Regions from separate parts of the Duffyella gerundensis genome, predicted to be linked through region 2. Evidence: predicted binding sites of a transcription regulator. Region 2 holds the regulator's gene; each other region holds the start of a gene.
The links. The regulator PurR, encoded in region 2, represses purine synthesis genes. The targets are predictions, from matches to a motif close to CANGCAAACGTTTGCNTG.
Positions count from the first base shown of each region.

Region 1 (3,142 bases), 1.3 Mb from region 2:
GCCGCCGATGGTGCCAACTCCTGGCTGCGTAACAAAGCGGATATTCCGCTCACCTTTTGGGATTATGAACATCATGCGCTGGTCGCTAATGTGCGCACGGATCTACCGCACGATGGCGTGGCACGTCAGGTGTTTCATGGCGAAGGCATTCTGGCGTTTCTGCCCCTGAGCGATCCGCATCTTAGCTCGATCGTCTGGTCGATTTCACCGCAGGAGGCTTCACGCCTGCAGTCGATGCCCGCTGCGCTGTTTAATCAGCAGCTCTCGGTAGCGTTCGATATGCGTCTTGGTCTGTGTCAGGTTGAGAGCGAGCGACACACCTTCCCTCTGGTGGCGCGCTATGCGCGTAATTTTGCCGCGCACCGGCTGGCGCTGGTCGGCGATGCCGCCCATACGATTCATCCGTTGGCCGGACAGGGTGTCAATCTTGGCTTTATGGATGCCGCCGAGTTGATTGGTGAAATTAAGCGGTTGCATACACAGGGCAAAGATATCGGTCAGCATCTTTATCTGCGTCGTTATGAACGCAGCCGCAAACACAGTGCCGCTATGATGCTGGCAGGCATGCAAGGTTTTCGTGAGCTGTTTGCCGGTACGCATCCCGCTAAAAAACTCTTTCGCGATGTGGGCCTGAAGCTGGCAAATAACCTGCCGGGCGTTAAGCCGCTGATGCTCAGGCAAGCGATGGGTCTGAATGACCTGCCGGAATGGCTACGCCAGCCGCGCTAATCCAACAGATAACTGGCCAGCTTGCTGGCCTTTTTTATGCTTCTGGTTTGCTCATCCCTCGCTGTTTTGCCGCCTTTGCACTCTGCTGGTGCGCGCCCGCCCCGTAACGATCCTTCATTTGAATAATTCTAATTTTGCTGCGTAATCGGATTAGATTTTCTCATTCGAAAGGTGAGGTAGCGGTGAATAAAAAAATCAACAAACGCGAGCCTGCGCACAATTTTACTGGTTGCAGCCTTCAGATGCGGTTCAATCCTCTGCTTTCATAAAAATAATTGGTTATATTCGCTGTTAGCGCCTGCGAGTAGAAAGCGCAGCGCAACGGTTTCGACCCTGTTTTGCTTATGGTTAATCCCGATTGAAGGTGATAACGTCAGGATAAAGATAACGTTTGCGTCGGCCATTCCGGCCGGTAAAAACGCCAGAAAATAACGACTTGCTTATGCACAGGATAGTTATGACTCAACAGACTCCATTGTATGAACAGCATCAGGCCTGCGGTGCACGTATGGTCGATTTCCATGGTTGGATGATGCCGCTGCATTATGGCTCGCAGATGGACGAGCACCATGCGGTGCGCAACGATGCCGGCATGTTTGATGTCTCGCACATGACCATCGTTGATCTGCACGGCAGCCGTACCCGTGATTTTCTGCGTTACCTGCTGGCTAATGACGTCGCCAAACTGACGCAGCCGGGCAAGGCGCTTTATACCGGCATGCTTAACGCTTCCGGCGGCGTTATTGACGATCTGATCGTCTATTTCATGGCGGAGGATTTCTTCCGTCTGGTAGTGAATTCCGCCACGCGTGAAAAAGATCTGCAATGGATCCGCGAACACGCCGCGCCTTTTGCCGTTGAGCTGATCGAACGTGACGATCTGGCGTTGATTGCCGTGCAGGGTCCGCAGGCGCAGGCAAAAGCGCACTCTTTACTCAGCGACACGCAACGGCAGGCCGTGGCCGGCATGAAGCCATTCTTTGGCGTGCAGGCTGACGATCTTTTTATCGCCACCACCGGTTACACCGGCGAAGCAGGTTATGAGATTGCCCTGCCTGCCGCGCAGGCTGCTGACTTTTGGCAGCAGCTGATCGCTGCTGGGGTGAAACCGGCAGGGCTGGGCGCGCGTGACACGCTGCGGCTGGAAGCGGGCATGAACCTGTATGGTCAGGAGATGGACGAAGGCGTCTCGCCGCTGGCCGCCAACATGGCATGGACGGTGAGCTGGGAACCGGCCGATCGTCAGTTTATTGGTCGTGAGGCACTGGAAGCGCAACGCGCCAATGGCAGCGAGAAGCTGGTGGGACTGATCCTGCGTGAAAAAGGCGTGCTGCGTAATGCGCTGCCGGTGCATTTCACCGATGAACTCGGTCAGCAACAGCAGGGCATTATTACCAGCGGCAGCTTCTCACCGACGCTGGGCTACAGCATCGCCTTAGCACGTGTACCAGCCGGAATTGGCCAGCGTGCCATCGTGCAGATTCGCAACCGCGAAATGCCGGTTGACGTCACTAAACCCGTTTTTGTTCGTGCCGGTAAGCCGGTCCAGTAATTTACGTCAGGAGAGAATGGCGATGAGCAATGTACCTAATGAATTGAAATATCGCGACAGCCACGAATGGGTGCGCAAAGAAACGGACGGCACTTACACCGTTGGCATCACCGAACATGCACAGGAGCTGCTGGGCGATATGGTGTTTGTCGATCTGCCTGATGTTGGCGCGATTTATACCGCTGGCGATGACTGTGCCGTAGCCGAATCAGTTAAAGCCGCATCCGATATTTATGCACCGTTAAGCGGCGAAGTCGTGGCGGTGAATGATGCGCTGACGGACTCGCCAGAGCTGGTTAACAGTGGCTCTTATACCGATGGCTGGCTGTTTAAAATCAAGGCCAGCGATGCATCAGAACTGGACGACCTGTTAGATGCTGACGCTTACAAGGCGTCTATCGAAGAGTAAACCCGCGTTGGCCCTTTTTGTCCGCGAGAAAGGGCCTGGGCGAGGCCAGCCTCGCCTGCACCCTTTGCTTATCGAAGGGATTTTTATTCACCATGCCCGATGCAGGATTTACCGCTAATGACCCAGACTCTCAGTCAGCTTGAACATACCGGTGCATTTATTGAGCGCCATATCGGCCCGTCACTACAGCAGCAGCACGACATGTTGCAGGCGATCGGCGCAGATTCTCTCGATGCGTTGATCGCTTCCATTGTACCCGCGGATATTCAGCTGCCGGGGCCACCGGCGGTCGGCGAAGCGATGACGGAACATCAGGCGCTGGCCGAGCTAAAAGCGATTGCCAGTCAGAATCAGCGTTACAAATCTTACATCGGCATGGGATATACCCCGGTGCTGACGCCGCCGGTTATCCTGCGCAATATGCTGGAAAACCCCGGTTGGTATACCGCTTA
Region 1 is NZ_LN907827.1:3,100,314-3,103,455, reverse strand. It holds gene ubiI (FAD-dependent 2-octaprenylphenol hydroxylase) at 1-729, shown strand, start outside; gene gcvT (glycine cleavage system aminomethyltransferase GcvT) at 1,187-2,281, shown strand; gene gcvH (glycine cleavage system protein GcvH) at 2,304-2,690, shown strand; gene gcvP (aminomethyl-transferring glycine dehydrogenase) at 2,808-3,142, shown strand, end outside.
Region 1: a site for PurR is predicted at 1,110-1,127, ahead of gcvT (glycine cleavage system aminomethyltransferase GcvT). Genes of this name have one in related genera too.

Region 2 (3,142 bases):
CGCTGTTCGAACGGCGTCACCGCGACGTAATTTTAACCGCTGCCGGGGAACATTTTGTCGTCGAAGGCCGTTCTGTTATCAAAAAAATGCTTGCCACCCGACGTCAGTGTCAGCAGGTAGCCAACGGCTGGCGCGGCCAGTTGAGCATCGCCGTTGATTGTATTGTTAAGCCGCCACGCACCCGGCAACTGGTGTTGGATTTCTATCGGCATTTCCCGGATATGGAACTGTTAATCAGCATGGAGGTGTTCAACGGCGTCTGGGATGCGCTGGCTGACGGGCGGGTAGACGTGGCCATCGGTGCCACGCAGGCGATCCCGGTGGGTGGGCGCTTTGCCTTCCGCGATATGGGAACCGTTAACTGGCGTTGCGTGGTGGAAAAATCACATCCGCTGGCCAGCATCACGGGTGTGGTCAGCGATGATGCCCTGCGTGAGTGGCCGTCGCTGGTGATGGAAGATACGTCACGTGCCCTGACGCGTCGCACCACCTGGACGCTGGATAATCAGCGTCGACTGGTGGTGCCTGACTGGCAAAGCGGCGTGGAGTGTCTACTGGCGGGATTGTGCGTCGGCATGATACCGGCGCACATTGCTGCGCCGCTGGAGCGGGACGGCACCTTACAGGCGCTGCAGCTGGCCAGCGAGTTCCCGGGCAGCCCCTGCTGTGTCAGTTGGTCTGAACAACAGAGTTCCCCTGCGCTAAGCTGGTTGCTCGATTACCTTGGCGATCCGGCCACGCTGAACCAGGAGTGGCTGCAGGAAAGCCATTAACGACGATAGTCGAGGAAAGGGCCGTCGGCGACTGAACGACGTTCAATCAGCGTCGGTTGCACCTCAATGGTTTGCTGCTGCTCGCGTTTGCTGAGAATGCGCTCCAGCAGCATATCCAGCGCGGTAACGCCCAGCTGCTCTTTTGGCTGATGTACGGTGGTCAGGGCAGGCGTAAAATAGCGCGCATTGCGCACGTTATCATAGCCGATCACTGAAATATCCTGCGGCACGCGCAAACCCATCTCATCCGCGGCACAAATTGCGCCCATCGCCATGATATCGCCACCGCAGAACACAGCAGTTGGCCGCTGTTTTTGTGACAGGATCTGCTGCATCGCCTTGTAGCCCGACTCTGGTTCGAAGTCACCCTGGACGATCCACTCATCGCGCACGGCGATGTTGGCCTCATTTAACGCCTTGAGGAATCCCGCATGGCGACCGCCGCCAGTGTTACGTTCCAGCTGGCCAGGAATCGCACCGATATCGCGATGGCCGCGATCGATCAGATAGCGGCCCGCCAGATAACCACCGTGGAAGGCATTATCAAGTACGGTGTCGGTGAAATCGCCACGCGACTCGCTCCAGTCCATCACCACCATTGGAATATTGCGGTTCTCTTCCAGCATTTTAAGCAGGTCATCAGGATATTCAGAGCACATCACCAGCAGGCCATCGACGCGCTTTTGCGCCATCATCGACAGGTAGGCGCGCTGTTTTTGCAGGTCATTGTGGGCGTTGCCCAGAATCAATGTATATCCGCGATCAAAGCAGCGGTTTTCTACCGCCTCTATAATTTCGGCGAAATAGGGCGCTTCGCTTGAGGTAGCCAGCAGGCCGATCGACTTGGTGTGATTGACCTTAAGGCTACGGGCAACGGCACTCGGTGAGTAGTGCAACGTTTTGATTGCTGCCCATACCGCTTCGCGCGTCTCTTCAGCGACAAAGCGTGTTTTGTTGATGACGTGCGACACGGTGGTGGTTGAAACACCGGCCAGTTTTGCCACGTCTTTGATTGTTGCCATGGAAGTGCTACTCCTGCGCTTATCGCAAAGGGTTGATAAGCATAATGTTAAACGTTTGCGTCTGCGGAATGTAATGCGGCGCAACCGGCCTTAATTGCCGAAATAAACGCCAAAAATAGGGGGGTGACGTCGTTAAAAGCGCTAACAGCAGACAGGTCGCGTAATGTTGCGCAACGCGAAGGGCGAATTCTAGCAAGGCTGCTGCAAGAAAACGAGATGTTTACCCAGCGAGCAAGATAAATCTTACGATAAAAAGAGACCACGAGGATAACCATGAGCACTGATTTAAAAATGGCATTGTTGACTACCGCCGGCGCGCTGGCGGTAATCATTGCATTTAGCGTGACGGCAATTCTGCACTGACGCCGACAAAAAAGGCCGCATCAACGCGGCCTTTTTTTGTTGCGCAACAGCAGGTGTCAACGAATATTTTTCGGCGTCATCACGCGACGTGCGCCAACGTAATGGCGCTGCCAGTAATCTTCTCCCAGCGCTGTAATCTGAATATCTTTTCCGGTCCGTGGCGACTGAATGAATTTGCCATCGCCCAGATACACGCCAACATGGTCAGCAGCGCCGCGGTTGTTAATGCGGAAGAACACCAGATCGCCTTTTTGCAGCGATTCGCGGTCGATCTGAGCGGCATCACGCAAATGAAACATCTCGTTGGCGGTGCGCGGAATCTTATACTTAACCAGATCTTTATAGGCATACCATACCAGGCCGCTACAGTCGAAGCCGGTGTGCGGTGAGGCACCGCCCCACTGATAAGGTTTGCCCAGCTGACCCATCAGCTTATTCATCGCCGTTTCACGGGCTTTCTGATAGCGCGCGCGGTGTGCCTTGCTCATTTTCAATGGCGCCAGTTTTGCCGCGGCGGTTTCCGTCTCAGCGGCATCTGACTGGCGATGACGGCCGTAGCGTTTCAGTGAGCGAAGGGTAGTGCGGGATTTCGGGGTTTGCAGCGAAGCAGTTTGAACCTTGGTGCGTTTTTTAAGCTTTAATTTCTGTACGGCGGTGAGGCGTGACTTTTTCGTTGTGGTTTTTACCGCGCGCTTTTTGCGTCGGTCGTCATCGCGTGCCAGTTTCTTTTCTGCCTTGTGATGGGTGGCGTTGACGGGTGCCTGCGGCGACGCTTCAGCCACATTCATCATCAACTGGGCAAACGCCAGCACAAAAAGCGTAATTAATAGACGCATGAGTCGGTTACAGGTATAGGGCCCAATGAACAGCGTGAGCGAATAAATAGCATTAATCTGACCCGGCGGTCAGACCCGAGCAGCAATTCTAATCGAACTTTTTCACAAAAGGTAAGGTCTTTTTCCATTATTAATTCCAGCAGGCAAA
Region 2 is NZ_LN907827.1:1,822,695-1,825,836, forward strand. It holds gene punR (DNA-binding transcriptional activator PunR) at 1-773, shown strand, start outside; gene purR (HTH-type transcriptional repressor PurR) at 770-1,795, opposite strand; gene cydH (cytochrome bd-I oxidase subunit CydH) at 2,069-2,158, shown strand; gene EM595_RS08465 (C40 family peptidase) at 2,215-2,994, opposite strand.

Region 3 (3,142 bases), 400 kb from region 2:
ATCACATTATTCCGGTGACCGCCTTCGTCCAGAACTGTTCTCTGATCTGGTGTGCTGAGACCGGTTCTGCCGCTATTGTCGACCCCGGTGGCGATGCGGAGATGATCAAGCAGGCAGTTGCCGCAGCCCCGGTAACGATTGAATCAATCCTGCTTACTCACGGCCACCTTGATCATGTTGGCGCCGCCGCTGAACTGGCTGCCCATTACGGTGTGCCAGTCATCGGGCCAGACCAACGTGATGCCATCTGGCTGGAAAATCTGCCAGAGCAAAGCCGCATGTTTGGTCTGCCGGAATGCGCACCCTTAACGCCGGCTCGCTGGCTGAAAGAGGGCGACAGCGTTGCCGTGGGCAAGGTGCAGCTGGAAGTATTACATACGCCAGGTCATACGCCCGGACATATTGTTTTCTTTGATCGTGTTGGCCGCTTGCTGGTGTCCGGAGATGTGATCTTCAACGGCGGCGTCGGACGCACCGATTTTCCACAGGGTAACCATCAGCATCTGATTTCAGCCATCAAAGAGAAGCTGTTGCCGTTAGGTGATGACGTGGCGTTTTTGCCTGGACACGGGCCCGGCTCCACGCTGGGACATGAGCGTAAAACTAACCCCTTTCTGCAATAATCTACGCAATAAAAAATGGGCCGCTCAGGCCCATTCTTGTTTCTGCTTATCTGCCGGTTTACAGCACTGCGACAATCGCTGCGCAGAGTGCAGACATATTATCTGGTGTCATACCCGCCACGTTAACGCGTCCTGAATTCACCGCATAAACCGCAAATTCGTCACGCAGGCGAACAACCTGATCTTTACTCAATCCGCTGAACGAGAACATGCCGTTTTGGCGAATGATAAAGCTGAAGTCGCCCTGCGCACCTTTTTCCTGCAGCGTTTTAACGAACAGCTCACGCATCAGATGAATGCGCTGACGCATTGCCGTCAGTTCCTGCTCCCATTCCGCACGCAGCGCGTCATTGCCAAGAATAGTGGCCACCACCGCTGCACCGTGCGCTGGAGGATTAGAGTAGTTGGCGCGGATAGTATATTTCACCTGGCTGAATGCGGTAGCCGCTGCATCGGCGTTTGCTGCCACTAAGGTGCAGGCGCCCACGCGTTCGTTATACAGGCCAAAGTTTTTGGAGTAAGAGCTGCAAACCAGCAGTTCCTGATGCGTGTCAGCGAAAATACGCAAACCTTCCGCATCTTCTTCCAGACCACGGGCAAAACCCTGATAGGCAAAATCAAACAGCGGTAACCAGCCTTTTTGCTGCGACAGCGCTGCCAGCTGCGCCCACTGCTCTTTGGTTGGGTCAATGCCGGTGGGGTTATGGCAGCAGCCGTGGAACAGCACCACGTCGCCTGCCTGGGCCTTATCGAGCGCGCTTAGCATGCCGTCGAAGTCCAGCGTATGGTTTTGCGCATCATAATAGGCGTACTCACACACCTCTAGGCCCGCAGAGTGAAAAACGTTCTGGTGATTGGGCCAGCTTGGGTTGCTTACCCAGATACGCTTAACATCGGTCTGCGTTGCCAGAAAATCAGCGGCAACGCGCAGGGCACCGGTGCCGCCTGGCGTCTGCGCGGTGCGCGCACGCTGATCGGTGATCAGCGCATGATTTTTACCAAACAGCAGCGCCTGCGTGCAACGGGCGAAATCAGCCAGGCCATCGATGCTCAGATAGTTTTTGGTGGTTTCATTTTCCAGCAGGAATTTTTCCGCTTTTTTAACGCTGGATAATACCGGCGTCTGGCCCGTTTCATCTTTATAAACGCCAATACCGAGATTGATTTTATTAGAGCGGTTATCGGCGCGGAAAAGGTCGGCTAAACCAAGAATAGGATCGGCGGGTGCAGCTGCAATTTTTTCAAACATAGTAGGGTCCATAGGCTTTGATAAAAGCGATAAGAGCCATCAGGTTAACGCCTGGTTGATGCTTTGCCAACCGTTTGCGACAAAAAGAAAGGGGAGTGAAATCGCAGATCGTACAAAAAGAAAAACGGAGCCAAAAGGCTCCGTTTTTATCGTCTGGTCGTTACCAGAAGGGGACTTAGAACTGGTAAACCAGGCCAACAGCCACGGTATCGCCAGAACCAATACCCAGTTCGTTGTCATCATCAATCTGGTTGATGATGTAGTCAACGTAGGTAGACATGTTTTTATTAAAGTAGTAAGACGCGCCAACTTCAAAGTATTTAACCAGGTCAACATCGCCAAAACCTTCGATGTCTTTGCCTTTAGTCTGAACATAAGCAATAGAAGGACGCAGGCCGAAGTCAAACTGGTACTGAGCAACCAGTTCAATATCCTGAGTCTTGTTAGCTATGCCGTCAACACTTGAGGTTCCGCCAGTTGCATTAGGCAGGTTAGCGCTAAAGCGCGTTGCGTTACGGCCTTCAGCATATGATGCCGCAAGGTAAATGTTGTTGGCATCATATTTTACCGCAGTACCCCAGAACTCTGCACGGTCTCCGCGACCAAACGTTAAGTTGTTTGGAGCAGCAGCGCCTGTCAGCAAACCATTCTGGCCGTTGGTACGGTCCTGAGAGCTATATGCAGCAACGATGCCCAAGCCAATTGGCGATACGTATGATGTTGACGCGCCGTAGCCGTCGCCATTAGAACGGGTCTGATCGGTACGATCATTTTTGCCCTGGTACTGAACAGCGAAGTCCCAGCCATCAACCAGACCAAAGAAGTTAGTATTACGGTAAGTTGCCACACCACCGGTACGGCCGGTCATGGAGTCAGACTGACCGAAGTCGCCACCGAATTCTGGCAGCATATCGGTCCAGGCCAGCGCATCATAACCCACTGCGTAGTTACGGCCGTAATCAATAGAGCCAGCATCAGCAAATTTCAGGCCAGCGAAACCTAAACGGGTTTTGTTATTATTCTGGGCATCACTGCCTTCAGAGTTATTTGCCTGAACGTTGTATTCCCACTGACCATAACCGGTCATGTACTGATTGATCTGAGTTTCACCTTTAAAACCGAAACGCACATAAGACTTGTCGCCATCGCTAGCATAACCGTCATCATCAGAGAAGTAATGCAGGCCTACCGCTTTGCCGTAGAGATCCAGCTTGTTGCCATCTTTGTTATAGATTTCGGCTGCATTGGCTGCACCAGCTGCTAACAGAGC
Region 3 is NZ_LN907827.1:1,422,171-1,425,312, forward strand. It holds gene EM595_RS06500 (MBL fold metallo-hydrolase) at 1-623, shown strand, start outside; gene EM595_RS06505 (amino acid aminotransferase) at 682-1,872, opposite strand; gene ompF (porin OmpF) at 2,048-3,142, opposite strand, start outside.
Region 3: a site for PurR is predicted at 1,936-1,953, ahead of EM595_RS06505 (amino acid aminotransferase). Genes of this name have one in related genera too.

Region 4 (3,142 bases), 1.7 Mb from region 2:
AACGCTTGCACCCTCCGTATTACCGCGGCTGCTGGCACGGAGTTAGCCGGTGCTTCTTCTGCGGGTAACGTCAATGAACGAGGTTATTAACCTCGTCCCCTTCCTCCCCGCTGAAAGTACTTTACAACCCGAAGGCCTTCTTCATACACGCGGCATGGCTGCATCAGGCTTGCGCCCATTGTGCAATATTCCCCACTGCTGCCTCCCGTAGGAGTCTGGACCGTGTCTCAGTTCCAGTGTGGCTGGTCATCCTCTCAGACCAGCTAGGGATCGTCGCCTAGGTGAGCCGTTACCCCACCTACTAGCTAATCCCATCTGGGTTCATCCGATGGTGTGAGGCCCGAAGGTCCCCCACTTTGGTCTTGCGACGTTATGCGGTATTAGCCACCGTTTCCAGTGGTTATCCCCCTCCATCGGGCAGATCCCCAGACATTACTCACCCGTCCGCCACTCGTCACCCGAAGAGCAAGCTCTTCTGTGCTACCGTTCGACTTGCATGTGTTAGGCCTGCCGCCAGCGTTCAATCTGAGCCATGATCAAACTCTTCAATTAAAAGTTCGATTTGCTTCAACTCGTGAAGCGATGCTCAAGGAAAACGTCGTAATGAATTTCAATACGTGTTCACTCTTAAGACTTGATATTTTTTTGCGTCCGGAGACGCTTGATATCAATCCTGCGAGTGCCCACACAGATTGTCTGATAAATTGTTAAAGAGCAGCGCAACCGGCGGGTTAACCGTCCGTTGCGAGGTGGCGTATATTACGCTTTCCTCCTTCGGAGTCAATCCCTTTTCTCAGGATTTTTTCCGGCGGTTCAGAACTTCCTGAACCTCCCACACACTGGAGAGTTTCCTCATCCTGCACACCGTGCTGTGTAAGCCGTTGTGCCGTGTCGTTGGATGCGCATTATAGGGAGTTCGCGCCGCGCGGCAACCGCTAATTTGCATAAAATCGATCGTTTGCTGCATTCCACAGCAAAAGGCCGCCTTATACGCAGTTATGCACAAATTTATCCACAATGCCCGACGCAGAGTAATTTTGACGAGCATCGCGCAAACGTTTTCGCTACAATGCCCGCGCAAATTGGCCGCCCCTATTGGGGCGTTACCTGAAGCTTTTGTTTCTTTATAGAGAGAAGAAATGCAGGCTTGATGTAACGCTCTTTACTTGCGAACCAAAGCCAAGGGATAAAACCACCATGCAACAACCTCGTCCTGTCCGCCGTGCGCTACTCAGCGTCTCTGATAAAGCCGGTATCCTCGAATTCGCTCAGGCACTTTGCAGCCGCGGTGTTGAACTTCTCTCTACCGGCGGCACTGCTCGCTTGTTGGCTGATGCTGGCCTTCCGGTTACTGAAGTTTCTGACTACACCGGTTTTCCAGAAATGATGGATGGCCGGGTGAAAACGCTGCATCCGAAAGTGCATGGTGGCATTTTGGGCCGTCGCGGCCAGGATGATGCCATCATGGCAGAGCATCAGATTGCGCCAATTGATATGGTTGTCGTCAATCTCTACCCTTTTGCAGAAACCGTTGCACGCGAAGGTTGCTCGCTGGAAGACGCCGTTGAGAATATCGATATTGGCGGGCCAACCATGGTGCGCTCTGCCGCCAAGAATCACAAAGATGTGGCGATCGTAGTGAAGAGCAGTGATTACGAAGCCATCATCGCAGAGATGGATACCAACAATAACTCGCTACAGCTGGTGACGCGTTTTGATTTGGCGATCAAAGCTTTTGAGCACACCGCCGCTTACGACAGCATGATCGCTAACTACTTTGGCAGCATGGTGCCTGCCTATCACGGCGACTCAGCGGAACCTGCGGGTCGCTTCCCGCGCACGCTTAACCTCAACTTCATCAAAAAGCAGGATATGCGTTACGGTGAGAACAGCCATCAGGACGCGGCCTTCTATATAGAAGAGAACGTCACGGAAGCCTCAGTGGCTACCGCACGTCAGGTTCAGGGCAAGGCGCTCTCTTATAACAACATTGCTGACACCGATGCTGCTCTTGAATGTGTGAAAGAATTTGATGAGCCCGCCTGCGTTATCGTTAAACACGCTAACCCCTGCGGCGTAGCCATCGGCGAGAGTCTGCTCAATGCCTATGAGCGTGCATGGAAAACCGATCCTACTTCAGCCTTTGGCGGCATTATCGCGTTCAACCGCGAGCTGGATGAAGCAACAGCCCAGGCAATTGTTAGCCGTCAGTTCGTTGAAGTGATCATTGTGCCAGCGGCCAGTGAAGCTGCTTTAGCCATTACCGCCACCAAGCAGAACGTTCGCGTTCTGATTTGCGGTCAGTGGCAGGCGCGCCAGCATGGCCTCGATTTCAAACGCGTCAACGGCGGTCTGCTGGTTCAGGATCGCGATCTTGGCATGGTGGATGAGAGCCAGCTGCGCGTGGTTAGCCAGCGTCAGCCCACCGAGCAGGAACTGCGTGATGCGCTGTTCTGCTGGAAAGTGGCCAAATTCGTTAAATCCAACGCGATTGTTTACGCGCGCGATAAGATGACCATCGGCATTGGTGCCGGTCAGATGAGCCGCGTGTACTCGGCTAAAATTGCCGGTATCAAAGCCGGCGATGAGGGGCTGGAGGTAAAAGGTTCGGCGATGGCATCTGACGCCTTCTTCCCGTTCCGCGATGGTATTGATGCCGCCGCCGCCGTGGGTATCACCTGTGTGATCCAGCCTGGCGGTTCAATCCGCGATGAAGAGATCATTGCCGCTGCCAACGAACACGGCATCGCGATGATCTTCACCGATATGCGTCACTTCCGTCATTAATCAGCAGGAGAACCGAACGATGAAAATTCTGGTCATTGGCAACGGCGGACGTGAACACGCGCTGGCATGGAAGGCGGCTCAGTCGCCGCTGGCGACAACCGTTTATGTCGCGCCCGGTAATGCCGGTACGGCGCTGGAACCTGCGCTGCAAAATGTGGATATCAGCCCAACCGATATTCATGGCCTGCTGCGATTCGCACAGAGCGAAAATATCGACTTAACGATTGTGGGTCCGGAAGCCCCGCTGGTGATTGGCGTAGTTGACGCCTTTCGCACTGCCGGTCTGAAAATTTTTGGCCCCACGCAGGCCGCTGCACAGCTAGAGGGATCGAAAGCCTTTACCAAAGACTTTCTG
Region 4 is NZ_LN907827.1:3,500,260-3,503,401, forward strand. It holds rRNA gene EM595_RS15995 (16S ribosomal RNA) at 1-552, opposite strand, end outside; gene purH (bifunctional phosphoribosylaminoimidazolecarboxamide formyltransferase/IMP cyclohydrolase) at 1,198-2,787, shown strand; gene purD (phosphoribosylamine--glycine ligase) at 2,807-3,142, shown strand, end outside.
Region 4: a site for PurR is predicted at 1,049-1,066, ahead of purH (bifunctional phosphoribosylaminoimidazolecarboxamide formyltransferase/IMP cyclohydrolase). Genes of this name have one in related genera too.